2 regions of the Streptomyces sp. NPDC058459 genome follow, and region 2 is predicted to be linked to the other one. Evidence: riboswitches for the same ligand, from Rfam matches in the RefSeq annotation. Region 2 holds a riboswitch; the other holds the start of a gene.
What was found. A riboswitch is a leader RNA that binds a small molecule or an ion and turns the genes downstream of it on or off. The one in region 2 is predicted to bind cyclic di-AMP.

Region 1 (16,106 bases), on a different contig from region 2:
GGTCCCCGGCGGCGAGCTGCTCGGCCGCGCGGTCCATGCGCTCCTCGCCGGCGAGGCTGCCGACGAAGGTGCCGCCGCTGAGCGCGACCTTGGTCAGCGGGGTGTGCTGGAAGTGGGGCGCCGACACCTGGGCGGCGTGCACCCCGGCGCGGTCGGCCAGCTCGAACACGGTCGGGTACGGCTGCCAGGCGTGCGGCGGGGTCCAGGGCTGCCAGCGGAGCTGGTTCATCAGCCGGCCGGTGTCGGGGTCGCGCACCGTGTAGCCGGGCAGGCCGTGCGCGCCGGGCGGCAGGCCGGTGCCGACGGAGCCGAGCGAGGTCGCGGTGGTCGCGGGGTAACCGGCGGTCAGCGGGCGGCCGGTGCCGCCGCGCGAGCTGCCGAGCAGGGAGTTCAGGAACGGCGCCTCGTCGGGGTGGGCGCGCAGCAGGTCCCAGCCGAGCCCGTCGACGAGGAAGACGCAGACCCGGTCGGCGGGGGTCAGCTCGGTGATGGTGGGGGTCAGTCCGGGCACGCCCAGGCCGGCGGCGAGGGTGGGCAGCAGGTCGGCGAGGGAACCGTGGCCGTACTCGGGCAGCGGGGCGGAGGACAGGGCGAGCGGTTCCAGGGCGTCCCAGGGCGAGGGCTGCGACATCAGCGGGTGACGTCCGCGGTCGCCTCGGAGATGGCCTGCGCGAAGGCGAGCGCCTGGCGCACGGTCTCCGGGCCGTCCCCGGCCTCACTGACCCGCAGGCTGAGGTCGTCGGCGGTGGAGCTGCCGGTATAGCCGTGGTCGGCCTCGCAGTCGGGGTCGCCGCAGGCCGCGGGCTCCAGGTCGAGGCGGCTGACCGCGCCCCAGCCGATGGTGAGGACGACCTCGCGGGGCGGGGTGCCCGGCGTGTACTGCTCGGGGTTGGCCACCACCCGGCTGACCACGACGGAGGAGATCCGGCCGATCTTCACGGACTCCGTCGACGTGGTGGCGTACGGCGTCGGGGAGGTGCCGTCGGCGGCCTGCTCGTCGGTGTGGCTGACGATGAAGCGGTTGGCGGTGAGCACAAGGACGGTCACATGGCGGCGGACCTCGTTCTGGTCGAACGTGGTCTCCTGGTGGACCAGGTACGACCGGACGGGCTCGCCGCCGACAGCGGCCTCCACCGCCTCGGCCACGAGGGCCGGGTAGTAGCCGCTGCGCTCGATCGCCGTGCGGAGCCCCTGGGTCGTCGTACTGGTCTTGGCCATGGCGTCCATCCTAATCCGTGGGTGGGGGCGCTCCGGGCCAGTCGGAGGGACCCGTCGGCGCCCCGCCGGACCGGTCCGGGCCGCACCTCGGCGCTCTCGGCGGCGATCAGGCAGGACACGGGCCGGCTGCCGCCACCGTCCGCCTCGAAGGCGACGGTCACCGGCGGCTCGTCCCCGGGCGGCCGGCCGGCGATCCCCGTCCGCTGTCCTCAGTACGACGGCAGTGTGCGCGGCCCGAGGTCGTCGCGGGCGGGTGGGGGTGCCAGGCGGATCGTGGCGTCGAGGACCGTGAGGCCGTGCGGGGCGACCACGACGGGTTCCAGGGTGATGGCCACCACCTCGGGGTGGTCGTCGACCAGGCGGGAGACCCGGAGCAGCAGCTGCTCCAGGGCGGGGGTGTCGACGGGGGTGGAGCCGCGCCAGCCGAAGAGCAGCGGGGCGGTGCGGATGGAGCGGATCAGGGAGGTGGCGTCCCGGTCGGTGACAGGGACCAGCCGGTGCGCCGTGTCGTCCAGGAGCTGCGAGGCGGCCCCGGCCAGCCCGAAGGACAGCACCGCTCCGGCCGCCGGGTCGATGACCGCGCGTACGACGGTGTCCACACCCCTGGGTGCCATGGCCTGCACCACCGGCCGCAGTTGTCCGGGCGGGCCGAACAGCTCGGTCAACTCGGTGTAGGCACGGCGGAGTCGTTCCTCGTCGGCGAGGTCGAGCCGGACCCCACCGAGGTCGGAGCGGTGTCGCAGGTGCGGGGCGGTGGCCTTGAGGGCGACCGGGTAGCCCAGGCAGTGGGCGGCGGAGGAGGCCGCGTCCGGGGTGGGCGCGGGGAGCGCGGGGCGGACGTGGATGCCGTAGGTGGCGAGCAGTTCGCGGGTGTCCTCGGGGGCGACGGCGAGCCCCTCACCGCGTTCCAGCAGCCCGGCGATGATCTCGGCGGCCTTGCGCTCGTCGATGTCGTCGTACTCGGGCACCTTGCCGGGGTCGGCGGCCTCCCGGCGCCACTGGCCGTACCGGACGGCCTCGGCCAGCGCGCGGACGGCGCGCTCGGCGGCGGGGTAGGCCGGGATCAGGCGCGGGTTGTCCTCGTCGGCGGCCCCGTCCGGCACCGGTACGGGGGGCAGCACTGGCGCGCCGGCCTGCGGGTGGGTACTGGTGGCGGCGGACAGGGCCTCGGCGAGGCCGCCCAGTTCGACGTGCACGACCAGCACCGGCTTGCCCGGCACGGCGGCGGCCGCCGAGCGCAGCGCCTCGGCCAGCTCGGCGTCGTCCGGGGAGCCCTCCCCGATGGCGGGGATGGCGGTGACCACGACGGCGTCGCAGGTGTCGTCCGCGAGGGCGTGGGCGAGCGCCCGGTGGAAGTCGGCAGCGGTGGCCCCGGTGGTCAGGTCCAGCGGGCGGGCGGGCCGCAGTCCCTCCGCCAGGCACCGGTCGTAGGTGAGGCTGCCGAGGGACTCGGAGTTGCCGAGGATGCCGACGCGCGGCCCGGCGGGCAGCGGCTGGCGGGCCAGCAGCAGCCCGGCGTCCACGAGTTCGGTGATGGTGTCCACCCGGATCACCCCGGCCTGCCGGAGCAGCGCGGACACGGTGGCGTGCGGCAGGTGGGTGGCCCGTACCGCGTGGCCCTGCGGGGCGGAGCCCGCGCCCTGCACCACGACGAGCGGCTTGGCGGCGGCGGTGCGCCGGGCGAGCCGGGTGAACTTGCGGGGGTTGCCGATGGACTCCAGGTACATGAGGACGACGTCGGTGTCCGGGTCGTCGAACCAGTACTGGAGGAGGTCGTTGCCGGAGAGGTCGGCGCGGTTGCCGGAGGAGACGAAGGTGGACACGCCCGTGACCCCGGTGACCCCTCCCCCGCGCCGGTGCAGCCGGGAGAGGAGGGCTATGCCGATGGCGCCGGACTGGGCGAACATCCCGGTGCGGCCGGGGCGTGGCATCTCGGGGGCGAGGGAGGCGTTGAGCCGTACCTCCTCGGCGGTGTTGATGACGCCGAAGGCGTTGGGGCCGATGATCCGCATGCCGTAGGCCCGCGCCTGCCGGACCAGGGCCCGCTGCCGCTCGCGCCCCTCGGGGCCGCTCTCGGCATAGCCGGCGGACAGTACGACGAGTCCCTGCACCCCGTGTTCGCCGCACTCGGTGACAACGGCGGGCACCGCGTCGGCCGGCACGGCGACCACGGCCACGTCGACCGGGCCCTCGATCTCCCGCACCGAGCGGTGGGCGGGGACGCCGTCGACCTCGTGACAGCCGTCCGGGAAGGCGTTGTTCACCGCGTACAGCGGGCCCCGGTAGCCGGCGTCCCGGATGTTGCCGAGGACGCTGCGGCCGACGCCGCCGGGTGCGCGGCCGACGCCGATGACGGCGACGGAGCCGGGGGCCAGCAGCCGCCGCACCGAGTGGGCCTCGGCGCGCTGCTCCCGCGCGCGCTGGACGGCCATGGAGCGGTCGGTGGGTTCGAGCCCGAACTCCAGCCGGACCACACCGTCCTCGAAGCTGCGCTTCTGGGTGTACCCGGCGTCGGTGAACACCTTGATCATCTTGGTGTTGGCGGGCAGCACCTCGGCGGCGAAGCGCCGGATGCCGCGCTCGCGGGCGACCGCCGCGAGGTGCTCCAGCAGCGCGGAGGCGACACCCCGGCCCTGGTGGGCGTCCTGCACCAGGAAGGCGACCTCCGCCTCGTCGGCGGGGGCGGAGGCGGCCATGCCGTCGGCGCCGATGCGGTCGTAGCGTACGGTGGCGATGAACTCGCCGCCGACGGTGGCGGCGAGCCCCACCCGGTCCACGAAGTCGTGATGCGTGAAGCGGTGCACGTCCTTGGCGGAGAGCCTGGGGTACGGCGCGAAGAAGCGGTAGTACTTCGACTCGTCGGACACCTGCTCGTAGAAGCTGACCAGCCGGTCGGCGTCGTCGGCGGTGATGGGCCGGATACGCGCGGTCCCGCCGTCGCGCAGGACCACGTCCGCCTCCCAGTGGGCGGGGTACTCGTGCCGGTCCTGCCGGTCCGCCGGGGTCTGCATGGGCCCCAGCGTACGGCTCGCGCGGACGTACGGCGCGAGGCCGCGGGTGGGACACGGAAGTCGGGCCGAGGCCGCGGTCCGGCGACCGGCAGGAAGAGGCTCCGGAGAGGTGAAGTGCCACTCCGGGCACGGTTCCCCATATGGGAAACTGGTCTAGACAACCTGAGAGACTGAAGGGCAGCATCACATGGCTGAGCGCCGCGTCAACGTCGGCTGGGCCGAGGGCCTTCACGCCCGCCCCGCTTCCATCTTCGTCCGAGCCGCCACGGCCACAGGCGTCCCGGTCACCATCGCCAAGTCAGGCGGCACCCCGGTCAACGCGGGCTCGATGCTGGCCGTCCTGGGCCTGGGTGCCCAGGGTGGCGAGGAGATCGTCCTCGCCTCCGACGCCGACGACGCGGACGTCGCGCTGGACCGGCTGGCCAAGCTGGTCGCCGAGGGCCTGGACGAGCTGCCCGAGACGGTCTGACCGATCCTTGCCGGAAGCCGCGTCGCCCCTTCTGCGGGCGGCGCGGCTTCTTTGTTCGCAGGACGGATGACTCGGGCAGATAACCCGGACGGATAATTCGGACGGATAATTCAGGGCACCACGAAAAGCGTGCCGCCGGCAATTGACGGCACGCCGCAAAAGGGCAGCACCATTGCCCGGCACGCGAATATCCCTCTTTGTATACAGCGCCCGTGTTAATGCCGGAGTCCCGCTGTGTTTACAGCATGTTGCGGGTGCCGGACGCGGTCGGCGGCCGCGGTGCGCGGCCGGTGGGCGACGGTCGCGCGCTCGATGTGCAGCGCCGTGACCGCCCGCGCGCGCTCGGCGTCGCCACGCGTCACCGCGTCCACGATCGCGCCGTGCTCCGCCCAGGTCTCCGACGGGCCGACCGGACCGGTGGGTCCTTCGTCGGGATACATCCAGGCGATCTTGCGGCGCAGCTGGGTGAGGGCCGAGGTCAGCGCCTGGCTGCCGCACGCCTGGGCGAGCGTCTCGTGGAACCAGCCGTCCAGCGCGCGCAGGTCGTCGCTGTCGCCGAGCCGCGCCCGCTCCTGACCCAGCCTGACCAGGCCGCGCAGCACCTTCAGATGGGCCTCGGTGCGCCGCTGGGCGGCCCGCGCGGCACCGAGCGGCTCCAGCAGCAGGCGCATCTCCAGCAGGTCGGCGGCCTCCCGCTCGCTGGGCTCCGCCACGCAGGCGCCCGCGTGGCGCCGGGTCACCACGAAGCCCTCGGCCTCCAGGGTGCGCAGCGCCTCGCGGACGGGGACGCGGGAGACGCCGTAGCGGCGGGCGAGGACCTCCTCGGTGAGCCGGGCGCCGCGCGCGTGGACCCCGGCGACGATGTCGTCCCGGATCGCCGTGCACACCGAGTGCGCCGGAATACGCATGACCCACCTCCGCCTCGATCCCGCGAAACGCCGGTGACAGCGTCCGTTCCGTGACTCTATGGCAATGCGCGGGGATTTCCGATGGCGTACCGGAATCCATGGCCGTTTTTTGGTCACCTTGCCGGAGAAAGGCTTCGGAAACGGCGAAAGCCCCGGCCTGGCGGGCCGGGGCTTTCGGGAGAACCGGGATTCAGACGTGCACGCCGTGCTTGCGGAGATAGGCGACAGGGTCGACATCGGACCCGTACTCGGGGCTCGTACGGGCCTCGAAGTGCAGATGCGGGCCCGTGACGTTGCCGGTCGCGCCGGACAGCGCGATCTGTTGGCCGGGGACGACCCGCTGGCCCACGCTGACGCCGATGGAGGACAGGTGGCCGTACTGGGTGTACATGCCATCGGCCATCTTGATCACGACCTCGTTGCCGTACGCCCCGCCCCAGCCGGTGGAGACCACGGTGCCGGCGCCGGCCGCGTGGACCGCGGTGCCGGCGGCGGCGTGGAAGTCGATGCCGGTGTGCGAACCGGACGACCACAGGGAGCTGGAGGACTGGTAGGCGGTGGAGACGTAGGAGCCGGTGACCGGCATGACGAAGGAGCTGAGGCGCTCGCGTTCGGCCTTGCGGGCGGCGCGCTCCCTGGTCTCGCGGGCCCGCTCGGCGGCGGCGCGCTTCGCGGCCTCCTCGGCGGCCTTGCGGTCGGCGGCCGCCTTCTGCGCGGTGGCCTGCGCGGCGATCTCGTCGCCGAGCGTGTCGCTGAGGGTGATGACGGGGGTGAGGCCGGTGTTCTCGGCCGGGATGTCCGCGGCGAGTGCCGGGGAGACCGCGAGGGTACCGACGACACCGGTGGTGAGGGCCGCGACACCGGCCGCGGTCGCTGCGGTGCGCTTGACCCGGCCGGGCTTGCGGTGCTTCCCGGGGGCGCACAGGAACGCCATGAGCGTGGGTGGTCCTTTCCTTCCCTCTCGCCTACCGGGTTAGCTGACGGGTTCGGAGCAGGAAGGTCTCCTACGGCCGCCCTCGCGCGTGCGCGGGCGCCCGATTCACCCCAGGGACTGCGGTGGGTCCCCGGCTCCCCTAGGGGACTCGGCGATGGCTGTCCGGTGCCGCGGGCGCGGCGCACTGCCTGACGAACAGCCCGGAAGAAGCTAAAGGGGACAGGAGCGGATCTTCAAACGAGTCCCGACTTTTGTAGCGCATCCCACACGTCAGGGAGGTGAACCCCCTCGCAATCCGGACATTCGGGGGCCGCTGTTCGAGCACGCTCCCGAACACGCGTGTGGGCCCTGGCGACTCATGTGCCATCAGGGCCCACGTGCGCGTGCCGGTTCGGCTACTCGGCCGTGACCACCTTGACCTCGCCGATGCCCAGCGCCTCGACGGACTCCTCGATCTGGGCCGCGTCGCCGACCAGGACCGTCACCAGCCGGTCGGCCGGGAAGGCGTTCACCACGGCGGCCGTGGCCTCCACGGTGCCGGTGGCGGCGAGCGTGCGGTACAGCTCCGCCTGGAAGTCGTCCGCCAGATGCTGCTCGACCTGGTCGGCCAGCGTGCCGGCGACCGCGGCGGCCGTCTCGTACTTCAGCGGGGCGACCCCGACGAGGTTCTGCACGGCCACGTCCCGCTCGGCGTCGGTAAGGCCCTCGGCCGCCAGCGTGTGCAGCACCGTCCACAGGTCCGCGAGCGCCGGGCCGGTGTTCGGGGTGTCCACGGAGCCGCTGATGGCGAGCATCGAGGCGCCGGTGCCGTCGGGGGCGGAGCGCAGCACCTGCCCGAAGGCACGCACGCCGTAGGTGTAGCCCTTCTCCTCGCGCAGGACTCGGTCCAGGCGGGAGGTGAGGGTGCCGCCGAGGCAGTAGGTGCCGAGCACCTGGGCGGGCCACACGCGGTCGTGCCGGTCGGAGCCGACGCGGCCGATGAGCAGCTGGGTCTGCACGGCGCCGGGCCGGTCCACGATGACCACGCGGCCGGTGTCGTCGGCGGTCACCGGCGGCACGGGGCGGGCCTGGCCGGGCGTACCCGTCCAGGCGCCCAGGGTGTCGGCGAGCAGCGCGTCGAGGTCGATGCCTTCGAGGTCGCCGACGACCACCGCGGTGGCGGTGGCGGGACGCACATGGCGGTCGTAGAAGGCGCGGACGGCGCCCGCGTCGATCTTCTCGACGGTCTCCTCGGTGCCCTGGCGCGGCCGGGACATGCGCGCGGCGGCCGGGAACAGCTCCTTGGACAGCTCCTTCGCGGCGCGCCGGGCCGGGCTGGCCAGCTCGTGCGGGATCTCGTCCAGGCGGTTGCGGACCAGGCGCTCGATCTCGCTCTCCGCGAAGGCGGGGGCGCGCAGGGCGTCCGCGAGCAGGGTGAGGCCCTTCTCCAGGCGGGAGGCGGGCACCTCCAGGCTGAGCCGGACGCCGGGGTGGTCGGCGTGCGCGTCCAGCGTGGCGCCGGCCCGCTCCAGCTCGGCGGCGAACTCCTCGGCGGAGTCCTTGTCGGTGCCCTCGGAGAAGGCGCGCGCCATAATGGTGGCGACACCGTCGAGACCGGTCGGCTCGGCGTCCAGGGGGGCGTCGAGCAGTACCTCGACGGCGACGACCTGCTGGCCGGGACGGTGGCAGCGCAGCACGGTCAGGCCGTTGTCCAGCGTGGCGCGCTCGGGTGCCGGGAACGCCCACGGCTTGGCCTCGCCGGCCTGCGGCTGGGGGTGGAACTCCATGGGGGCGAGCTCGGTCACTTGGCCGTCTCCTCGTCGTCGTTGCCGGCCTCTACGGTCGCTTCGTGCTCCGGGTCGTCGGGCACGCCGGTGTCCTCGACCGCCTCCGGGGACCTCGGCTCGTAGACGAGCACCGCGCGGTTGTCCGGGCGCAGGCGGGCCTTCGCGACCTCGCGGACCTCCTCGGGAGCGATGTCGAGGACGCGCTGTACGGCGGTCAGGGCGAGCTGGGGGTCGCCGAACAGGACGGCGTACCGGCACAGTTCGTCGGCGCGGCCCGCGACCGTGCCGAGGCGGTCCAGCCACTCGCGCTCCAACTGGGCCTGGGCGCGCTCCATCTCCTCGGGGGTCGGGCCCTCCTCCGCGAAGCGGGCCAGCTCCTCGTCGACAGCGGCCTCGATGACCGGGACCTCGACGTCGCCGGAGGTCTTCACGTCCAGCCAGCCGAGCGAAGGCGCGCCGGACAGGCGGAGCAGCCCGAACCCGGCGGCGACGGCGGTGCGGTCGCGGCGTACCAGGCGGTTGTAGAGGCGGGAGGACTCGCCGCCGCCGAGGACGGTGAGGGCGAGGTCGGCCGCGTCGGACGCGCGCGTGCCGTCCTCCGGGAGCCGGTAGGCGGCCATCAGGGCGCGCGCCGGGACCTCCCCGACGACGACCTCGCGCAGCTCGTCCCCGATGACCTCGGGCAGCGAGCCGTCGCGCGGGGCGGGCTTGCCGTCATGGCCGGGGATGGAGCCGAAGTACTTCTCGATCCAGGCGAGCGTCTGCTCGGGGTCGATGTCGCCGACCACGGAGAGCACCGCGTTGTTGGGCGCGTAGTAGGTACGGAAGAACGCGCGGGCGTCCTCCAGCGTGGCCGCGTCCAGGTCGGCCATGGAGCCGATCGGGGTGTGGTGGTAGGGGTGGCCCTCGGGGTAGGCCAGGGCGGTCAGCTTCTCGAAGGCGGTGCCGTAGGGGACGTTGTCGTAGCGCTGGCGGCGCTCGTTCTTGACGACGTCGCGCTGGTTCTCCATCGACTCGTCGTCCAGCGCGGTCAGCAGCGAGCCCATGCGGTCGGCCTCTAGCCAGAGGGCGAGTTCGAGCTGGTGCGCGGGCATCGTCTCGAAGTAGTTGGTGCGTTCGAAGCTGGTGGTGCCGTTGAGCGAGCCGCCGGCGCCCTGGACCAGCTCGAAGTGGCCGTTGCCCTTGACCTGTCCCGAGCCCTGGAACATCAGGTGCTCGAAGAGGTGCGCGAGGCCGGTGCGGCCCGGGACCTCGTGGCGTGAGCCGACGTCGTACCAGAGGCAGACCGCGGCCACCGGGGTCAGGTGGTCCTCGGAGAGCACCACGCGCAGACCGTTGGCCAGGCGGTGCTCGGTCGCTGTCAGGCCCCCGGAGCCTGCCTGGGCTGTGGTCGTGTGACCCATGGGCATGTACGTCCCTTCGCAAGCGGTGGCGGTCGAAACGAACCGCGGTTTTCCTGCCGTTCCCGCCACTGTATGCAAAGCGGGCGAAGGCCCGGCGGAGTTCCCGCCCGACGTACGCCCACAGCGGATCGACTAGCCTGCGTCAGGCGTGCTCATGGCGAGCGCGGCCCCCGGCCGGCCCACGGCGGTGGGGCCGCCGGACCGCCGAGCACCGGGGGCGGACCCGTACGGACCGGGTCGCGGCCCTCGTTGTCAGTGTCCCGGTCCACAATGGTCCGCGTCCGATCCGTCCCACGCCTTCAGCAAGGAGCCGGCAGCGATGGCCCGCCGCAGCACCAAGACCCCGCCGCCCGACGACGCGTTCGAGGAGAAGATCCTCGACATCGACGTCGTGGACGAGATGCGTGGCTCCTACCTCGAATACGCGTACTCGGTCATCTACTCCCGTGCCCTGCCGGACGCCCGGGACGGACTGAAGCCGGTGCACCGCCGCATCGTCTACCAGATGAACGAGATGGGCCTGCGCCCCGAGCGTGCCTATGTGAAGTGCGCGCGCGTGGTAGGCGAGGTGATGGGCAAGCTGCACCCGCACGGCGACACGTCGATCTACGACGCGCTGGTGCGCATGGCGCAGCCCTTCTCGATGCGCGTCCCGCTGGTCGACGGCCACGGCAACTTCGGCTCGCTGGGCAACGACGACCCGCCGGCCGCCATGCGGTACACCGAGTGCCGGATGGCCGCGGCGGCGAGCCTGATGACCGAGTCCATCGACGAGGACACGGTCGACTTCGCGCCGAACTACGACGGCCAGGAGCAGGAGCCGGTCGCGCTCCCCGCCGCCTTCCCGAACCTGCTGGTCAACGGCTCCTCCGGCATCGCGGTCGGCATGGCGACGAACATGCCGCCGCACAACCTGCGCGAGGTCATCGCGGCCGCCCGCCACCTGATCAGGTACCCGAACGCGGACCTGGACGCCCTGATGCGGCACGTCCCGGGCCCCGACCTGCCCACCGGCGGCCGCATCGTCGGCCTGGACGGCATCCGGGACGCGTACGCGAACGGCCGGGGCTCCTTCAAGATGCGTGCCACGGTCGCCATCGAGGCGGTGACCGCCCGCCGCAAGGGGCTGATCGTCACCGAACTGCCCTTCGCGGTCGGCCCGGAGAAGGTCATCGCGAAGATCAAGGACCTGGTCAACGCCAAGAAGATCCAGGGCATCGCGGACGTCAAGGACCTCACCGACCGCGAGCACGGCCTGCGCCTGGTCATCGAGATCAAGAACGGCTTCGTGCCGGAGGCGATCCTGGAACAGCTCTACAAGCTGACCCCCATGGAGGAGTCCTTCGGCATCAACAACGTGGCCCTGGTGGACGGCCAGCCGCTCACCCTGGGCCTGAGGGAGCTGCTGGAGGTCTATCTCGACCACCGCTTCGAGGTGGTGCGCCGGCGCAGCGAGTTCCGCCGCACCAAGCGGCGCGACCGGCTGCACCTGGTCGAGGGCCTGCTGACCGCGCTCGTCGACATCGACGAGGTCATCCGGGTGATCCGGTCCAGCGAGAACTCCGCGCAGGCCAAGGAGCGCCTGATGGAGCGCTACGGCCTGAGCGACATCCAGACGCAGTACATCCTCGACACGCCGCTGCGCCGCCTCACCAAGTACGACCGGATCGAGCTGGAGGCGGAGAAGGAGCGGCTCAGCCGGGAGATCGAGGAGCTGACCCGCATCCTGGAGTCGGACGCGGAGCTGCGCAAGCTGGTCTCGGGCGAACTGGCCGAGGTGTCGAAGAAGTTCGGCTCCGACCGGCGTACCGTCCTGCTGGAGTCGACGGCCTCCCAGGTGGCCACGGTGCCGCTCCAGGTGGCCGACGACCCGTGCCGGGTGCTGCTGTCCTCGACGGCGCTGCTGGCCCGTACGAGGGGCGCCGAGCCGGTGCCGCAGGAAGGCGGGCGCGCCAAGCACGACGTGATCATCTCCTCGGTCCCGGCGACCGCGCGCGGTGAGATCGGCGCGGTGACCTCCGGCGGACGCCTGCTGCGGATCAATGTGGTCGACCTGCCCCAGCTGCCGGACACGGCCACCGCGCCGAACCTCTCCGGAGGGGCGCCGCTGGCGGAGTTCGTGGCCCTGGAGGGCGACGAGACCGTGGTCTGCCTGACCACGCTGGACGAGAGCTCGCCCGGCCTGGCGATCGGCACCGAACAGGGCGTGGTCAAGCGGGTGTTGCCGGACTACCCGTCAAACAAGGACGAGTTGGAGGTCATCACCCTCAGGGAGGGTGACCGGATCGTCGGCGCGGTGGAGCTGCGCACCGGCGAGGAGGACCTGGTGTTCATCAGCGACGACGCCCAGCTCCTGCGCTACCAGGCGGCCCAGGTGCGCCAGCAGGGCCGTGCGGCGGGCGGTGTGGCGGGCATCAAGCTCACCGAGGGCGCGAAGGTGATCTCGTTCACGGCGGTCGATCCGGCCGTCGACGCGGTGGTGTTCACGGTGGCGGGCTCGCGGGGCACGCTGGACGACTCGGTGCAGACCACGGCCAAGCTGACCCCGTTCGACCAGTTCCCGCGCAAGGGCCGGGCCACGGGCGGCGTGCGCTGCCAGCGCTTCCTGAAGGGCGAGGACTGCCTCGCGCTGGCCTGGGCGGGCCCCGTACCGGGACGGGCGGCGCAGAAGACCGGCCTGCCGGTGGAGCTGCCGGAGCCGGACCCCCGCCGGGACGGCTCGGGCACCTCGCTGGCGAAGACGGTGTCGGTGGTGGCGGGCCCGGTGCTCTAGGGCCTGTACGGCGGATCTTTGTGGAGTAGCCCGCGGCGTCTGGTGCGTGCTCTCGGCGTGCGCCCGGATCTCCCTCGTACTGGACGTACTCGGGTGATTCGGTCGTGCGGCGAGAGTGCGTGCCGGGCGTCGCGGGCCCGCAAAGATCCGCCGGACAGGCTCTGGCGGCCCGCTACGGTGTGCCGGGCTCGTCCTCGGAGCCCGGCACATAGCGCAGCACGCCCCACATGGCCTGCTCGTCGGCCTCGGCGCCGCCGCCCCGGCACGCGTCCAGTTCCTTGCCGAGGGCGTCGGCGTCGATGCCGGTGCCGATCAGGACGAGCTGGGTGAGCCGGTCCGCGCCTGGCGGCCAGGGCTCGGGCCGGAAGCGCAGGAAGCGGCCCACGGCGTGCACGGCGTACCGGTTGCCGGGATCGTGGGCGCCGAAGTCCACGTACCCCTTGATCCGGTACAGCCCCTCCGGCCTGCTGTCCAGGAAGCGCATCAGGGCGCGGGGGTCCACAGCCACGTCGGAGACGAAGGACAGGGTGTCGTAGCCGGAGTGCAGATGCCCTGAGTGCTTCTCGTGCCCACCGTGACCGTGCAGGTCGTCGAAGGAGAGCTGGCCGACACGCTCCTCACCGGGACGGCAGTCGAAGAGGAACTCCGGGTCGACGCGGCCGTAGGTGGCGGGCAGTACGGCGCCCTCGGTGAGCGAGTGCACCAGGCCGAGGACGCGGTCGGCGTCGGGTGCCCGGTCGAGCTTGTTGACCACGACGAGGTCGGCGAGGGCGAGGTGCCGGTCGATCTCGGGGTGCCGGGCGCGGGTGGCGTCGAACTCGGCGGCGTCCACGACCTCGACGAGCCCGCCGTACATGATCTCCGGCCGCTCACTGGCCAGCACCATCCGCACCAGCTCCTGCGGCTCGGCGAGCCCGCTGGCCTCGATGACGATGACGTCGATCCCGGCGGCCGGAGCGGCGAGCCTGGCCAGATAGCCGTCCAGCTCGCTCGCGTCGACCGCACAGCACAGGCACCCGTTGCCGAGCGACACGGCGGAGTCCCCGAGCGCCCCGGCGACGGCCATCGCGTCGATCTCGATCGACCCGAAGTCGTTGACGACGGCCCCTATGCGGCTGCCCCCGCTGCGGTGGAGCAGGTGGTTGAGCAACGTCGTCTTCCCGGAACCCAGGAACCCCGCCAGCACGACGACCGGAATCTGCGGACCACGACTGTTCGCCAACGAGGGGCACCTTTCCCGGCGGACGGACTTCGACCTGGCCAGGATACGAGGACGGATCACCCTCCCGGCCGCGTACGACCCTCCGGTCACTCGGACCCCCCTGACTCAGGTTAGGCTCGCCTTTGTGAGTAGGTGTGCGACCGTCTCCCGGAACCTCGACGAGCCCGTTTCCGGTACGGCGGCCACGGCGACGACGTGGCTGCTGCTGGAACAGCCCGGCCCCTGGGGCGCCAAAGCGCTGACCGCGAGCCATCTGGACCCCGTGCTGGGCCGCGCCCTGGAGGCCGCCGCCCAGGACACCGGGGTGCGGGTGGCGCTGATCCGGCGTCCCGGCCGGCACGCCGACCCCGGCACACCGCCCGTACGGCAGGTGTACGTCGCCCACACGGTGCCCGGGAACGTGTGGCTGTACGGCGCCGCCACCAGCGACCCGCACCAGCTGTTCGGCCTGGACTTCGCCGCTCTGGGCGCCGGTGACCCCCGGTCCTTCGCGTCGGTCCTCGGTGGCCGCCCGCAGACCGGTGATCCGCTCGCGCTGGTGTGCACCAACGGCAAGCGCGACCGCTGCTGCGCCCTGCTGGGCCGCCCCCTCGCCGCCGAACTCACCGCGTCCGACGTGCCGGGCGTCTGGGAGGTCACCCATCTGGGTGGTCATCGCTTCGCCCCCACGGTGCTCGTGCTGCCGTACGGCTACGCGTACGCCCGCGCCGAGGCGCACACGGTCAAGGAGGCCCTGTACCGCGCCCGGGACGGGCAGGTCCTGCTGGAGGACTGCCGCGGCCGCTCTGCCTGGGACCGTCCCGGCCAGGCCGCCGAACTGGCCGTACGGGCGGTGACGGCCGAGTACGACGCGGACGCGCTGCACGTCGTCCGCACCGAAGGTGACGCGCCCCGCTGGGAGGTCACCGTCGCCCACGCCGACGGCCGGGGCTGGCGGGTGACCGTGGCGCGGACCGCCGCGCTGCCGCCGCGTCCGGAGAGCTGCGGGGTGGACGTGCTGGGCACCCCCGCGCGGATGGAGGTCGTGGGCGTCCGGGCACTGCACGCGACGACCCTGACAAGCTGACCGCCGCCCGGCACGACCGGCCGCGCACCGTCTCCGCCTGCCTCCCGCTCCCCCGGCCGGACGTCCGCGACCCGGTCTGCCCCGGCGGGCGTCGCGGTCCTGGCGACCGGGCTCTTCCTGGCGCCGCTCGGCGGACAGCTGGACCAGGAGGCGCGATGCGCCGCGCGCTGGTCATCGCGCAGGACCCGGCAAATCGCCGAGGGCGTCCGGAGCACACGGCCCAGCGTCGACGAGCCCGTGCAGGAGGCCGAGCGGATCAGACGGACCACGCACGCGGAGTACGTCGTCGTGATGGACACACGGGGGGTGCGCTGTCCCACCCGACCGCCGGGGAGATCGGCCGCCGCGTCTCCACCGACCCCGGCGGTGCGCTGGCCGGCCGCCGGGTGACGGAGATCGACCGAGGCACCCCGGGCCGCTCCGCGCGCGGCAAGGCGCCGCTCCAGGACGCCGGGCACCGGATCATCGGCGCGGTCCTCGGCGGGCAGCGCGTACGACAGCGTGCGCGTCGGACTGCCCGGCGCGATCCCCGGCCTACCGGCGTGCGTCGGGGGCGCGCCGGCGGTCGGGGCGGTGGCCGCCTGGCTGCTCTCCCGGCGGGTGCACCGGCAGACCCGTGACCCGGCCTTCAGCGACACCTCGGCGCTGCTCGCGGAGCGGGAGGCGAGGCTGCACGGCATCCGGGAGGCGTGGTCGCCCCGGCCGGAGCGCCGGTACCTTCGACAGCGGAGCAGGCGCGGGGGCACTGGCACTGGCACTGGCACTGGCACTGGCACTGGCCAACCTGGTCCGTCTTGGATCACACCACCAGGAGGAACCAGTGTCATACCCGGAACGGCTCACCCCCGAGGAGAAGCTCGCCGACGCGAAGAAGCTGCTGAGCCTCCCGCGCATCGTCGTGATCTGCGGCTCCACCCGCTTCATGACCGAGATGAACGACGCCGATCTACGGGAGACAGGCGCCGGGAAGATCGTCGTCAAACCGGGCTGTGACATGAAGTCGCCGCACGAACTCTGGTCCGATCCTGCCGAGGCCGAGGCGCTGAAGGTTCGACTCGACGATCTGCACCGGGCGAAGATCCGGCTCGCTGACGAGGTGCTCGTGGTCGGCGACTACATCGGAGACAGCACCCGAGCCGAAATCGCCTACGCCCGGTCGCTGGGCAGGCCCGTACGGTTCACGCACCCCGAAGTCGACCCTGCTGCATGACCCGGCTGGCCAGGATCTCGGGGTCGTCGACGAAGCTCGCGGCGAGCGCGATCCGGCCAGCCACTCACGGGCCTCCGCCCTGCGCACGCCCCCCTCACCGCCGGCCCCGGGGTTGTCGAGTAGCCA
Region 2 (14,622 bases):
GGCGGCCCGCGCCGAACCCGCCCGCTCCGCCCGCCCCCGCCCCCGCCGTGCCGGTGGCGGCGACGCCGGCCCCGCAGCCGGAGCCCACCCCGGCCCGCAGGCCCGCTCCGACCCCGACCCCAAGGCCCATTCCGACCCCGGAGCCGACCCCCACCCCGACCCCGACGCCCACTCCGACCCCGACCCCGACGCCTCCGCCGCCGAAGGCGTACGAGCTGAGCGAGCTGAGCTACGACCTCACCGGGGACGGCTCCGGGCCCGAGGTGCGGCTCGGCACCGGCGGCTGGGTGTGGCAGCGGTACGGCATGTCGATCGGCGGGCGGCACTACTCCCCCGGTGTCACGGTGCGCGGCGGCTCCTCGGTGACCGTCGACCTCAACGGCGAGTGCGCCGCGTACGACGCGGTGGCCGGCGTGGACGACCTGACGCTGGGCCTCGGCGAGGTCGCCTTCGCGGTGTACGCGGACGGCGTCCGGCTCTGGCGGTCCGGCACGGTCTCGGGCGGCGACCCGGCGGTCCCGGTCCATGTGGACCTGGCCGGACGGAAGACGGTGCGGCTGGTGGTGGAGCCCCGGGGCACGAGCCTCGACGACGCGGCCCTGGCGGACTGGGCCGAGTCCCGCTTCAGCTGCGGTTAGGGCCGGCCCCCGCCCGTAGCGCCCCCCGCTGCGGGGTGATGCCGGCCGGGACCGCGCGGGCGCGGGCCGGGGTGCCGGTCCAGCAGGTGCCCCGGCGGGACAGCAGGCGGTTCAGCCAGAGTTCGAGGGAGACGAGTTCGGCGAGGCCGTCCAGCGGGAGGGGTTCGCCGGCGGCGGCTTCCCGGAGGGCCTTGCGGACGACGCGGGCCTCGACCAGGCCGGCGTCAGCGAGCAGCGGGGTGTCGAAGAGGTCGACCAGGGTGTCGGCGGCCAGGCGCAGACCCGTGCGGGCGGCGGCGGCCGAGGAGGCGTGGGACGGGGTGCCCCAGCCGGGGGGCAGGTCGGCGACCCCGGCGCCCTCCAGCACCGAGCGCAGTACGGCGGCGCGGGCGCCGGGTTTGACGCGCAGGGCCTCGGGGAGGTCACGGCAGGCGCGGACGACCTGGTTGTCGAGGAAGGGGGCGTGCAGCCGCTGCGAGCGGACCTCGGCGGCCTGTTCGAGGACGCGGAGGTCGGCCGCGTACCGGGCGAGGACGGTACGGGCGCGGAACTCGCCGGGTCTCTGTCCGGGCCCGCCGGCCGCCCGGTCGGCCCCGGTCTGGAGCAGAACCGATACTTCAGCCAGCGCCTCCCCGGTGAGCCACCGGGCGGCCGGACCGGGTCTCGCCCAGGTCAGCGCGGCCAGCGAGGCGCCGACCGGCCCCTTCGGCTCGTCGAACCGCCGCCGCATCAGCCGCTCGGCCAGCGCTTCCAGACCGGTGCGGTACGGGGTGCGGGACAGCCGCCGGGCGGCGCCGTACACCCGGGCGGGGACCAGGACCGAGCCGTCGGCGCGGGTGAGGGCGGCGACCGGGCGGACCAGATGGCGCCGCCGGCGGTCCAGCAGCAGGTCGGCCAGGCGGGCCGGGTGGGCGTCCAGCACCTGGCGGGCGCCGTGGCCGGTGAAGTGGTCGGCGCTGCCCGCCGCGAGCCGGGCGCGGTGCCGGGCGGCGGTGACCAGGGAGGGGCCGGGCTCGTCGGTGAGGGGTCCTTCGAGGTCGGCGTAGGGGAGGGTGTCCTCGGCGCCGGTGACCACCATGTGATGCAGGCGGGGGTTGGCGGCGAGGGCTCCGGCGCGCTCGAGTTCGGCCTCGCGTCCGCCGACGGCCAGGTCGTTGAAGGTGACGGCGAGGAGGCGCTCGCCCGCGCCGGTGCCGTGTCCGAGGAGGGTGCCGGGCCGGCCGGGGAGCCCGGCGGCGAGCAGGGCCAGGGTGCCGGAGGCGGGGCCGCCGGAGAGGTCGGCGCCGATGCCGGGCACCGGCATGCCGCGCGCCGCCCGGCGTTCGGCCGGGCCCATGCCGGGCACCGGTCCGGGGTCGAGTCCGGGTGCGTGCCGGGGTGCAGCGAGCCGGACCCGTACGGCTTCCACCAGGGCGTCCCGTACGGCGTCCACCGCGCGGTCGGGGTCGGCGGGGGGTGCGGCGACGGCGAGGGAGGCGACCGGCTCGTAGCCGGCGATCTCGCGCGCTCCGGCGCGCAGCACCAGCGCGTGACCCGGCGCGACGCGGCGTACGCCCTCGTAGGGGGTGGTGTCGCGCAGGGCGGCGGGTGCCTCGGGGGCGGCGAGGAGGGCGGCGAGGTGACCGAAGTCGAGGTTGGCCTCGGTGAGGTCGGCGAGCGGGAGGGCGGCGGTGGCGTAGGCGGTGCCGCCGTCCCAGGGGGCGTGGAAGACCGGGCGGGCGCCCGCGAGGTCACCGCAGACGGTGATGCGCCGGCCGGCCTGGACCACGGCGGTGTAGCTGCCCGGCCAGGCGGTGAGATGGCGCAGGGCGCCGCCGCGCGCGGTGAACAGGCCGCGCCGCAGCTCCTCGTCGGAGGCGCCGCAGATGCCGAGGACGGCGATGCGGTTCTGCGCGTCGGCGTGGACCACGCGGACCTCGTCGGGGCGCCAGTCGCCCACCGCCCACAGCGGATCGGGGTCGCCCCACAGGAGATGGGAGCCGACGGGGCGCAGGGTCTCGCCGTCGTACCCGGTGGCGCCCGCGGAGTCGGCACCGAGGGCGCGCGCGGCGGTGCTGCTCCAACCCACCAACCACCGCATCGACGCCTCCACAGGCTGTGGACCACCAGAGCACCGCACGAACGGACCCATGCTGCCACGAAGAACGCGCGGGGGAAGGGTGGTGGCGCCGCCTTCGATCGAGGGAAATCAGCAGGAAACGCGGTGGGACCCGGCGTGCGGCCGGGGCGGGCCGGGGCACGGCGGGCGGAGGGAACTCCCCTCCTGCCTGCGGGGGATGAAAAACGGACGCGGGACGGGGCCGATGCGAATGCGCCCCGCTTCACTCCCCCAGAACGCCCTTCGCGCCCTCAAGTGCCATGGTGGGAACGGGAATCAAGGAAGCGGAACGGCGGTAGTTTTCGGCCAATTTGGCGACCAGGCGCGGGATTTGAGCACGCTCCGTACAGGCCCTGCGGAGCGCACGGCGGTCCGGTGAGCGCGCTCGGCCCGGGAGGCGGGCGTCGCCTCCCGGACCGGTCCGCCGCCCGCGGGGATGTAGGCGGCGGCGTCCCCCAGCCCGCTGCACTCAAGTACAGCGGGCCGACCCACGCAGAGCCATGGAACCGCTCCCCCGGTGGCCGGAGAAGAGCGCACGGACAGGCGCACGGCCACACGCGCGGGGGCACGCCGCGACGCTCTGTGCACGGTGCGTACAGGGCCGCACTCCCGTACGGACCGCAATCGCGCCATCCGGAACAATGCCCCTTAACGCTTGGGATGCGGCGAACTACGCTGTGTTTACGAATGCCGCGTGGTTATGCCAGCGGGGCAGCCGTCTGTGTCGAGGGGTGGCGCATGTCCAGGGAGCAACGCGGGCCGAACGAGAAACTCGGCGCCGTTCTCGCCCTCGCGGGAATCAGCAACGCGGGCCTGGCGCGGCGGGTCAACGACCTGGGCGCGCAGCGGGGTCTGACGCTTCGGTACGACAAGACCTCGGTCGCGCGCTGGGTGTCGAAGGGGATGGTGCCGCAGGGTGCGGCGCCGCATCTGATCGCGGCCGCGATCGGGCAGAAGCTCGGCCGGCCGGTGCCGCTGCACGAGATCGGCCTCGCCGACGCCGACCCGGCGCCCGAGGTGGGGCTCGCCTTCCCCCGGGACGTGGGGCAGGCGGTGCGTTCGGCGACCGACCTGTACCGGCTCGACCTGGCCGGACGCCGTGCCGGGTCGGGGGGCATCTGGCAGTCGCTGGCGGGGTCCTTCGCCGTGAGCGCCTACGCGACGCCCGCTTCCCGGTGGCTGATATCCCCCGCCGACGGTTCGGTCGAGCGGGAGGCGAACTCCGCCGAGGGCGCCGTCGCACCGATCAGAGTCGGCCACAGCGATGTGCGGAAGCTCCGGGAGGCCGCCGAGGACGCCCGGCGCTGGGACTCCAAGTACGGGGGCGGCGACTGGCGTTCCTCGATGGTGCCGGAGTGCCTCAGGGTGGAGGCGGCCCCGCTGCTGCTCGGCTCCTACTCCGACGAGGTGGGCCGCGCCCTGTTCGGCGCGGGCGCCGAACTGACCCGGCTGGCGGGGTGGATGGCCTTCGACACCGGCCAGCAGGAGGCGGCCCAGCGGTACTACATCCAGGCGCTCCGGCTGGCCCGCGCGGCGGCCGACCTCCCGCTCGGCGGCTACGTCCTCGCCTCGATGTCCCTCCAGGCGACCTACCGGGGCTTCGGCGACGAGGGCGTGGACCTCGCCCAGGCCGCCCTGGAGCGGAACCGGGGGCTGGCCACCGCGCGCACGATGAGCTTCTTCCGGCTGGTCGAGGCGAGGGCCCACGCGCGCGCGGGCGACGCGCACGCGGCAGGCGCCGCCCTGAAGTCGTCCGAGGGCTGGCTGGAGCGGTCCCGGGAGGGCGACAGCGACCCCTCCTGGCTCGGCTTCTACGGCTACGACCGCTTCGCCGCCGACGCCGCCGAGTGCTACCGCGACCTCAAGGCACCCCGCCAGGTCCGCCGCTTCACCGAGCAGGCGCTGTCCCAGCCGACCGAGGAGTTCGTCCGCTCGCACGGGCTGCGCCTCGTGGTCTCCGCCGTCGCCGAACTGGAGTCGGGCAACCTGGACGCGGCCTGCGAGCAGGGCGTACGGGCGGTCGAGGTGGCCGGCCGCATCTCCTCCGCGCGCACCACCGAGTACGTGAAGGACCTCCTGCACCGCCTTGAGCCCTACGGGGACGAACCCCGGGTGGTGGAGCTGCGCGAGCGGGCCCGCCCGCTGCTGATGGCTCCGGCATAGCCGGCACAAGCCCGCTGTGGCGCGGTTTGAAGGCGTTGTCAGTGGCGCAGTGCACTATCGAGGCCGGGAGGTGGTGCGGATGCGGGCTGACGCGTACGACTGCGATGTGCTGGTGGTCGGCGGCGGCATCGTCGGGCTGTCGACGGCGTACGCCCTGACGCGCGCCGCGCCCGGCACGCGGGTCACCGTGCTGGAGAAGGAGCCAGGACCGGCCCGCCACCAGACCGGGCGCAACAGCGGGGTCGTGCACAGCGGCATCTACTACCGGCCCGGCTCGCTCAAGGCGCGGTACGCGGTGCGCGGCGCGGCGGAGATGATCAAGTTCTGCGCGGAGTACGGCATCGACCACTCCGTCACCGGCAAGCTGATCGTCGCCACCGACCGCGCCGAGCTGCCCCGGCTGCACGCCCTGGTGCAGCGCGGCCGGGAGAACGGCATCCCGGTCCGCGAGCTGGGCGGCGCCCAGATCGCCGGGTACGAGCCGGAGGTGCGCGGCCTGGCCGCGATCCACGTCGGCACGACCGGCGTCTGCGACTTCACAGCCGTCGCCCGGCAGCTGGCCCGCGCCTCCGGCGCCGAGATCCGGTACGGCGCGCGGGTCGTCCGGGTGGACCGGCGCCCCGAGCGGGGCGTGGCGGTGCTGACCTCGGCCGGCCAGGTGGTCCGCGCCCGCGCCCTGGTCAACTGCGCGGGCCTGTACTGCGACGAGCTGGCCCGCCTCACCGGGGACGAGCCGGGCGTGCGGATCGTGCCGTTCCGGGGCGAGTACTACGAGCTGGCCCGCCCCGAGCTGGTGCGCGGCCTGGTCTATCCGGTGCCCGACCCGGCGTTCCCCTTCCTCGGCGTCCATCTGACCAAGGGCCTCGACGGCGGGGTGCACGCAGGCCCCAACGCGGTCCCGGCGCTGGCCCGCGAGGGGTACGGCTGGGGCGTGGTCCGCCCGCGCGAGCTGGCGGGCACCGCGAGCTGGCCCGGTGCGTGGTCCCTGGCCCGCAGACACTGGCGGTACGGCGCGGGCGAGCTGTACCGGTCGGTGTCCAAGGGCGCCTTCCTGGACGCGGTGCGCCGGCTGGTGCCCGGGGTGGAGGAGCGGGACCTGGTGCGGGCGCCGGCCGGGGTGCGGGCGCAGGCGGTGAGGCGGGACGGGACGCTGGTGGACGACTTCCTCATCCGGGAGGGCGCTCGCGCGGTGCACGTACTGAACGCCCCGTCCCCGGCGGCCACGGCGTCCCTGCCCATCGGCCGCGAGGTGGCCCGGCGCACGCTGAAGACGCTGCGGGCCCTGTGAGGGGCGCCGTGACCGACCGCACGGCCCTCGGCGGCGGGGGGCGGGCCGGTGGAGCGCCTAAAATCGGACCCACTGTGTCTGACTCCGTGAACACCCCCGAAGCCGCCCGGCCCGCCGACGCCGAGCCGCGCACCGCGCTGCCCTCGGCGCCCGGACCGTCCGCCCGGACCTCCCGGAGCAAGGGCGAGCCCCGGTTCCCGGACGGCCCGCGGCCCGACCCCGCCGGATCGCACTTCGAGCGGCGCATCCGCAGCTTCCAGCCCCGGCGCAGCCGGGTCACCACCGGCCAGGCCGACGCGCTGGCCCGGCTGTGGGCCCAGTGGGGGCTGGACATCGACGGGCAGCGGGTCATCGACCTCGCGGAGCTGTTCGGCAACGCGGGCCCGGTCGTGCTGGAGATCGGCTTCGGCATGGGCGAGGCCACCGCGCAGCTGGCGGCGGCCGCCCCGGAGACCGGCATCCTCGCCGTCGACGTGCACACCCCCGGCCAGGGCAATCTGCTGAACCTCGCCGAGCAGGGCGGCCTGACCAACATCCGGGTCGGCAACGGCGACGCGATCATCCTGCTGCGCGAGATGCTCACCCCCGACTCCCTCGACGGGCTCCGCGTCTACTTCCCCGACCCCTGGCCGAAGAAGCGGCACCACAAGCGGCGGCTGATCCAGCCCGAGTTCCTGAACCTGGCCGCGACCCGGCTGGCGCCCGGCGCGATCGTGCACTGCGCGACGGACTGGGAGCCTTACGCCGAGCAGATGCTGGAGGTGCTCACCGCGCACCCCGACTTCGAGAACACCGTCCCGGACGGCGGTTTCGCACCGCGCCCCGCGTTCCGGCCGCTGACCCGGTTCGAGGGCCAGGGGCTGGACAAGGGCCATGTGGTGAACGACCTGCTGTTCCGCCGCGTACCGCACGAGAGCACGTAACCGCCTGCGGGCCGGAGAACGCCCGAGGCCGTCCGGTCCGGTCACCGTTAGGGTCGATGCCGTGGCCATCAGTCCGCCGTATCCGCACGGCTCCCCCCGACCTCCCTGGTGGCGGCGGGAGTGGGTGCGGCACGGAGCGCCGGCCGCGCTGCTGGCGCTGTCCGGGCTGGTGATCCTGGCGCTGGTGCGCCGGCAGACGGGTACGGAGGGCTTCCTCGTCGGGCTGGGGCTGGCCGTGGTGCCGGTGCCCTGGCTGACAGCCGCGTTCCGCTGGCTGGACCGGGTGCGGCCGGGGCCCTGGCGGAACCTGGTGTTCGCGTATGCGTGGGGTGCGTGCGCGGCGGCGCTGATCGCCATCGTCGCCAACAGCTTCGCCACCCACTGGATCGCCACCGCCACCGCGGACCCGGCGGACGCCGACACGCTCGGCGCGACGGTGATCGCTCCGGTGGTGGAGGAGTCCGCGAAGGCGGCCGCCGTGCTGCTGGTGTTCGTGTTCCGCAGACGGGACTTCACCGGGCTGGTCGGCGGCGCGGTGACGGCCGGGGTGACCGCGACCGGTTTCGCGTTCACCGAGAACATCCTCTACCTGGGCAACGCCTTCGGCACCGACCGGTCCATCGGCACCTCGGGCCTCGTCTCGGTGACCGCCGCTACCTTCTTCGTGCGCGCCGTGATGTCGCCGTTCGCGCACCCGCTGTTCACCGTGCTCACCGGCATCGGTTTCGGCCTGGCCGCGCTGCCCGTCCGGCGACGGCCGCTGGTGCGCGTGCTCTTCCCGGTGGGCGGGCTGCTCCTCGCCATGAGCCTGCACGCCCTGTGGAACGGCTCGGCCGCCCTCGGCCAGTTCGGCTTCCTGGTCGTCTACGGCGGCTTCATGGCCCCCGCCTTCGGCCTGCTGGCCTGGCTGCTGATCTGGTCCCGGCAGCGCGAACTGCGCGTGACCCGAGAGGAACTGCCCGTCTACGTCCAAGCCGGGTGGCTCGGCCCCGCCGAACCCTTCGCGCTCGGCTCGCTGCGCGCCCGCCGGCTGGCCCGCGACCACGCCCGCCGCTTCTTCGGCGGCCGCCCGGCCGCGCGCGCCGTGGTCCGCTACGAGAGCGACGCCACCGAACTGGCCCTCCTGCGCCACCGCGCCCGCGCCGGCCGCGTCGGCACCGAATTCGCCGGCCGGGAACGGGAGCTGCTGGCCGCGCTGTGGCAGAACAGGCATCCCGCCCGCCCCGCCCTCGACCACGCGGCCCGCGCCACCGCTCCCCCGCCGGCCCCGGTCCCGTACTGGCAGCGCTACGGCCACCCGGCGCCGCCGTACGCGGGGTACAACCCGTACCGCACGTGAGGGTGCGAGTGCGGTTCCGGGGGCGCCCGTCCACCCCGGGGGCGCGGGGGCGCGACCAGCCACGACGGACCGTCGATCGCGCACGCGCCCCCGGCCGGGCTCAGGCAGACGCCTCCGTCAGCCGCTCCAGCTCCGCGGCGGTCAGGGTCAGCTCGGCCAGGTCCAGCAGCGCCGGGAGCTGGTCGACCGTGCGGGCCGAGGCGATGGGCGCGGCGACCGTCGGCTGGGCGGCGAGCCAGGCGAGGGCGACGGTGGCGACGGCGGTGTCGTGGGCGGCGGCGACCTCGTCCAGCACGGCCAGCACCTTCCGCCCCCGCTCGGACTCGAGATGCTTGGCGGCGGAGCCGGCACGCGCGCTGTCCACCGTCGTACCGGGCCGGTACTTGCCGGTGAGGAAGCCGGAGGCGAGCGCGTAGTACGGGACGGCCGAGAGGCCCTCGCGGGCGGCGACGTCCTGGAGCGGGCCCTCGTAGGTGTCGCGGGAGACCAGGTTGTAGTGCGGCTGGAGGGCGACATAGCGGGCCAGGCCCGCGCGGTCGGAGAAGTCCAGGGACTCCTTCAGCCGCTCGGCGCTGATGTTGGAGGCGCCGATGTGGCGGACCTTGCCCGCCCGCACCAGCTCGTCCAGCGCGCCGATGATCTCCTCGACCGGCACCTCCGGCTGGTCGAAGTGGGTGTAGTAGAGGTCGATGTGGTCGGTGCCCAGGCGGCGCAGGGAGGCGTCGGCGGCGGCCTTGATGTTGGCGGCGGACAGGCCCTGGTACTCGGGGTGCTGGCTGACCTTGGTGGCGATGACCACCCGGTCGCGGACGCCCCGCGCACGAGCCCACTCACCGATGAGCGTCTCCGACTCGCCGCCCTTGTTGCCGTCGGCCCAGGCCGAGTACGCGTCGGCGGTGTCGATGAAGTTGCCGCCCGCGGCGAGGTAGGCGTCGAGGACGGCGAAGGACGTGTCCCGGTCGGCGGTCCAGCCGAAGACGTTGCCGCCCAGGGCGAGCGGGAAGACGTCGAGGGAGGAGGAGCCGAGCTTGCGCTGAGAAGCAGTCATGCCTCTAGTCAACGATCACCCGGGCCCCGTCCATTCCGCGTCTCAGGGATTGAGCCCCTTGCCGTGCAGCCAGGCGGCGGGGTCGATGCCGGTGGGCTGGCCGCCGGGGTGGACCTCCAGGTGCAGATGGGGTCCGGTGACGTTGCCGGTGGCGCCGACGCGGCCGATGACCTCGCCGGTGGCGACCTTCTGCCCGGCGCTGACGCTGATCGAGGACTGGTGGCAGAACCACAGCTCGGTGCCGTCGTCGAGGGTGAGGATCGTGCGGTAGCCGTACGCCCCCGCCCAGCCGGCCTCGGTGACCGTGCCGCTGTGGATCGCCTTGATCAGCGTGCCGGTGGGCGCGGCGAAGTCGAGCCCGGTGTGGTACCCGGAGGACCACATCGAGCCGGCCTGCCCGAAGGTCGAGGTGATCGTGTACGAGGAGGTCGGCAGCGTGTACTGCTTGGCCAGCGCGGCCAGCCGGGCCGTCTCGGCCTTCTTCTCGGCGTCGGCCTCCGCCTTCTCCTTGGCCTCGGCGGCCTTCACGGCGGCTTCCTTCGCGGCCTTGGCGGCGGCGTCGGCGGCCTGCTGGTCGGCCTTGGCGACGGCTGCGGCGGCGGCCCGGCTGTCGGCCTTGCTCTGCTGCCGCTCGGCCTGGGCCATGATCCGGCTGCGCAGTGCCTCGCCCGCGTCGGCGGCGGAGTCGTCATTGGCGACGGTGGCCGTGGCGGTGGCGGTGGCGACCCCGGAGAGGGAGGCGGCGGGCGTGTCCGTGTGGTGGTGCCCGTCGATCAGGGAGTCCACGGAGGGCAGGTCGGGCAGCGCGAGGGACACGGGCGGCTTGCCGGTGTTGGCGCTCGCCATGCCGCCCGCGCCGACGGCTGCGATGACGCCGACGCCGAGGACGGTGGAGCTGCGGGCGAGTCCGCCGCCGCGCTGTTTGGTCACCCGGTGGCGGCCGCGTACGGCGGCACCGAGGGAAACGGGGGAACCGAGAGACACGGACTCCTCGGTGGGGTTCCACTCCTCCCACGCGCCTTCCGGGGCACGGGGGGCGCCATAGGCGAAGGGCTCACTCGCGACCGGCGCGAACGGGGCTTGTGGGGCAGGCCGGTTGGACGCCACGCGGGCGCACTCCTTTCCCTCCTCCGCCTACCGGGTTAGCTGACGGGTTCGGAGCAGGAAGGTCTCCTACGCGCGTAAACCCGACGTGCTCCGAGGGCGGTGCACGGCGGATCGGGGCGCGATTCACCCCATGATGGTGGGTCCCCGGTTCCCTTGCGGGATTAGGCGTGGGCGCACGGCGCCGTCTCTGCTGACGGCTGTGACGACCGCACTGCGTTATCGAACGTTAATAGACACGCGCCCTGGATTCCAAGCCCGTCCGGCTTGATCGTTTGCAATTCCGACCGGGTGTTTATCCGCCAGGAACGGCACGAAAAGGGCGAGTTGACAGCGCTTCAGGAGTCACGGGGGTCTCGCTGGTGACTCAAAAACACCACGCACCCCGGGAAAGCACCGGAAAACACTCGGAGCCGGAATCCGATGTACTGGATTCCGGCCCCGAGTTTCAGTAGCGGGGACAGGATTTGAACCTGCGACCTCTGGGTTATGAGCCCAGCGAGCTACCGAGCTGCTCCACCCCGCGTCGTTGTGTCTGAAGCATACGTCATCCGGAGGGTCCGGCGCACACACCCGGCCGTGACGTGGGCCTCAGCGCGAGAGGTGGGCGTTCGGCCGCTGTGCGAGAGCGGCGTACTCGGGCACCGTCACCACCACCGCGCCCCCGGCGCCGAGCACTCCGGCGCCGTCGGCCGCGGTGACGAAGGTGTCCGGCTCGCGCCAGGCGGTGACCACCCGGCGCACCCCGGCCGCCAGGATCAGCCCGGCGCACGGAACGGGGCGGGAGGCACGGTGCGCGCAGGGCTCCAGGCTGCTGTAGACGGTGGCGCCGGGCAGGCGCGGGTCGGCGGGGTCCAGCTTGGCGAGCGCGGCCTCCTCGGCGTGCACCACCGGGTCGCCGCCCTCGCGGGAGTGTCCGCGCGCCAGCTCGGTGCCGTCCGCCGCGACGACCACCGCGCCGACGCTGAAGGCGGTGGCCGAGGGCGGGCAGAGCGCGGCCAGCTCACAGGCGGTGCGCAGCCAGCGCCGGTCGGCGGCGGTGTCCAGCGGGCCGGTGCCGGGGGCGGTGGGCTCGTACGTCATCAGGACGACGTCCTCGATCCGGCGCGTGCCCGTCAGCCGCAGCCGGCCGCCCTGGTAGGCGCCGGGGCCGAAGAGGCGGGGGGCGGCCGGGTCGCCGACGAGGAGCGGGGCGAGGACCAGCTGGAGTTCGTCGGCGAGGCCCTGTCGCAGGAGCTGGGTGTGCACGGTGCCGCCGCCCTCGACCATCAGCCGCCGTACTCCGCGCACGTCGTGCAGATGCGCGAGCAGCGCCCGCCAGTCGAGGCCGGCGCCGAGCGGGACCACGTCGGCGGTGTCCCCGAGGAGGCCCGCGGCCCGCTTCGCCCCCTCGTCCGTCGTGTAGACGAGCCTGGCCCCGCCGGAGTGCCAGAAATTGGCCCCCGGGTCCAGCTCACCGGTCCCGGTGACGGTCACCTTGAGCGGGTACTCCGTCCGCCCTTCGGCCAACCGCGCCGCCCGCCGCTCGGCCGAGTTGACCAGGAGCCGGGGGTTGTCGGCGCGGATGGTCCCGGCGCCCACGAGGATCGCGTCCGCCGACGCCCGCACCTCGTCCACCCGGTCGAAGTCGGCGGGGCTGGACAGCAGCAGCCGCTCGGGGCCGGTGTCGTCCAGGTAGCCGTCGAGCGAGACGGCGGCGGACAGCAGGACATGGGGGTAGGGCATGGAGGCGCTCTCTTTTGGCTCTGGTGGCTCTGGTCGGCTCTGGGCTCTGGGCTGTGCGGCTCTGGCTGCGCGGGGTGTGCCTGTGCGGGTGTGCCTGTGCGGGGTGTGCCTGTGCGGGGTGTGCCTGTGCGGGGTGTGCACCCCTTTTCTACTCCGTACCGGTGCGCGTGCCGCCCAGGGAGGGATGAGTACGGCTACTCATCCCCGGGCGCGCGGCCTGTCCCACTGTGGAGGTCACCGAACCGAAGGAGACCTCGTGCCGCCCACCGTCCGCCCTCGCCGCCTCTTCACCCTCGCCACCGGCAACTGGTTCTCGCGGGGCTATCTCGCCGTGGTCGCCGTGGCGATCGGGTTCTTCCTCTGGGCCGTGTACCTGTCACCCGACCCCGGTTTCGCCGGGATATGGCCGCTGATGGCCACGGCGCCGCTCAGCGTCCTCGTCGTCGCGGTGTCCGGGCCCCTGGAGGGCCTGCCGAGCCCGCTGCTGTTCACCGCCGGTACCGCCCTGGCCGGCCTCTGCAACGCCGCGCTGCTCGGCCTGCTGGTGCGCTCCCTGCGGCGCTGAAACCCACGGCGGGTATGGAGCGAGGAAAAAACTGCATAAGCCACCGGATGGCATGGCCTCATCAGCTACGGTGCCCCTTTGGCCATCTCCTTCACCAATTCCCCCTGGAGACGGGGAAGTCGTGAAGGCTCAGCAGGTCAGTCATCCAGGGGAAGGCATCCGAACCGGTATGAGAGCGCGTTGGTGGGGGACGGGCACGGTAGTCGTCGCGGCGGCCGTGTGCGGGACGTTGGTCGTACAGGGGGTGGGCGGGGACTCCGGGCAGGACGGCAAGGCCGTCGCAGGGCGTCCCGCCATCACTACCGACGGCATCGTGTACCTGAAGTAGCCCCACCCCGCGACGGCGGCGCCCCCAGCTCAGCACCTCTCCGGGCTGGGGGGGTTCCCGCAAAAACGTCGGCTCATCCGCATCCGGGACTTCGTCGCCCGCCATCGGGAACCCCGGCCACCGGTAGCGCGTTCCCCCATCGCCGCTGCGGGTGTCCCTGGCGGTTTCGGCGGCCGCCCGAGAGTGGCTGCCGGCCGTACGCGAGCGGGCGCTCGACGCGGCGTACCAGGGGTTGCTGGAGAAGGAACTGGTGCGGGAGCAGGGACGACGGGTCCTCGGCACCTTCGGATCGGTGAAGTACCCGGTCACGGGCCGGTCGGACTCGTGGCGCTGCGCGGACGACTGGCAGCGGTCCTGGCGCGGGGCCAGGACCCTGATGAGCGTACGGCGGCACTGATACACCCTGCTGCACCACGCGGGCCTCCAGGCCGTCATTCCGCGGGACCCCGCGGCGGAGACACCCGAGTACCGCCTGACATCGACCACCGAGGGACAGGGCCCGGCCGCGGCACTCGGCGACACGATCCGCACCACGCTGGCCGCCCGCACCACGGTCATCGCCTCGTCCGCCGTCTTCGGAGGGTGAGGCCGTTTCGTCATGTCTGGACCCGATGCGGGCGGAGTGCCGAGCCGGTAGCCTCCCCCGCATGGCTGATCACCTGACCATCTCCACCGCGACCGAGACCCGCGAACAGGCCGTTGCTCTCGCTCAGTCCGCCGTGCAGGCCCGGCTTGCCGCAGGCGCCCAGATCATCGGACCTGTTGCCAGCGTCTTCTGGCATGACGGGGAGTGCGGCACCGGCGAGGAGTACCAGCTGCTGCTTACGACCAGCACCGCCCGCTACGCGCAGTTGGAAGCGCTGCTGGTGGAGCAGCATCCATGGACGAACCCCGAGGTCCGAGCCACACCGATCGTCACGGGCGCGGCCACCTATCTGGACTGGGTCGACCGCAGCACCGCTGACTAGACCTTCTGCGCCATCAACTCGGCCACCGCCGGCACCGTCGCATACTCCGCTGCAAGTGCGGACACGACATGTGCAATGCGGTGGCGGGGCCGTGCCGACGCGACGCCGTCAGCTAGCTCGATGGCGCGCGCGGTGATCCGGGCTGCCTCTTCGACCTCACCTGCGTGGGCGTATGCCTCGGCAAGCCACGTCGAATACAACGCCTTGTCCCGCGCGTGTGCATCGTCGAACTGAGCGAGGGCACGCACCAGCAGCGGGACCGCACGCAGGGGCCGTCGCAGCTCCGTCCAGCACCGGCCCGCCATGATGTCCAGCTCAGTGTGATCCACCCACGCCGCCCAGTCGGGTTGCGGCTCCCCAGCCTCGGCGCTGCCGAGCGCCTCTCGGGCGGCGGTGAGAGCCCGATCTGTGGCATCTGAGTCCCCGGCGACGGCA

Region 1: it holds a riboswitch for cyclic di-AMP, as region 2 does, so the genes downstream of both, ACFWN1_RS07055 (M23 family metallopeptidase) here and ACFWN1_RS05610 (M23 family metallopeptidase) in region 2, are expected to answer to the same signal.

The regions. Positions count from the first base shown of each region.
Region 1 is NZ_JBHXLV010000022.1:8,225-24,330, reverse strand. Features, by position in the region: gene ACFWN1_RS07080 (alkaline phosphatase family protein) at 1-631, opposite strand, end outside; gene ACFWN1_RS07075 (DUF5998 family protein) at 631-1,227, opposite strand; gene ACFWN1_RS07070 (GNAT family N-acetyltransferase) at 1,428-4,229, opposite strand; gene ACFWN1_RS07065 (HPr family phosphocarrier protein) at 4,417-4,698, shown strand; gene ACFWN1_RS07060 (GntR family transcriptional regulator) at 4,914-5,606, opposite strand; gene ACFWN1_RS07055 (M23 family metallopeptidase) at 5,797-6,540, opposite strand; cyclic di-AMP (ydaO/yuaA leader) riboswitch at 6,554-6,704, opposite strand; gene ACFWN1_RS07050 (M16 family metallopeptidase) at 6,936-8,324, opposite strand; gene ACFWN1_RS07045 (M16 family metallopeptidase) at 8,321-9,715, opposite strand; gene ACFWN1_RS07040 (DNA topoisomerase (ATP-hydrolyzing) subunit A) at 10,029-12,482, shown strand; gene ACFWN1_RS07035 (CobW family GTP-binding protein) at 12,655-13,704, opposite strand; gene ACFWN1_RS07030 (sucrase ferredoxin) at 13,829-14,770, shown strand; partial or broken gene ACFWN1_RS07025 (histidine kinase) at 14,870-15,457, shown strand; gene ACFWN1_RS07020 (hypothetical protein) at 15,591-15,980, shown strand; partial or broken gene ACFWN1_RS07015 (two-component system response regulator) at 16,057-16,106, shown strand, end outside.
Region 2 is NZ_JBHXLV010000016.1:188-14,809, forward strand. Features, by position in the region: partial or broken gene ACFWN1_RS05575 (NPCBM/NEW2 domain-containing protein) at 1-638, shown strand, start outside; gene ACFWN1_RS05580 (asparagine synthase-related protein) at 625-2,718, opposite strand; gene ACFWN1_RS05585 (MFS transporter) at 3,475-4,899, shown strand; gene lhgO (L-2-hydroxyglutarate oxidase) at 4,979-6,187, shown strand; gene trmB (tRNA (guanosine(46)-N7)-methyltransferase TrmB) at 6,262-7,110, shown strand; gene ACFWN1_RS05600 (PrsW family intramembrane metalloprotease) at 7,172-8,449, shown strand; gene ACFWN1_RS05605 (aldo/keto reductase) at 8,550-9,497, opposite strand; gene ACFWN1_RS05610 (M23 family metallopeptidase) at 9,540-10,604, opposite strand; cyclic di-AMP (ydaO/yuaA leader) riboswitch at 10,614-10,782, opposite strand; tRNA gene ACFWN1_RS05615 (tRNA-Met) at 11,054-11,127, opposite strand; gene ACFWN1_RS05620 (dihydrofolate reductase family protein) at 11,193-12,326, opposite strand; gene ACFWN1_RS05625 (SCO4225 family membrane protein) at 12,583-12,891, shown strand; gene ACFWN1_RS05630 (hypothetical protein) at 13,371-13,616, shown strand; gene cutA (divalent-cation tolerance protein CutA) at 13,867-14,187, shown strand; gene ACFWN1_RS05640 (helix-turn-helix domain-containing protein) at 14,184-14,622, opposite strand, start outside.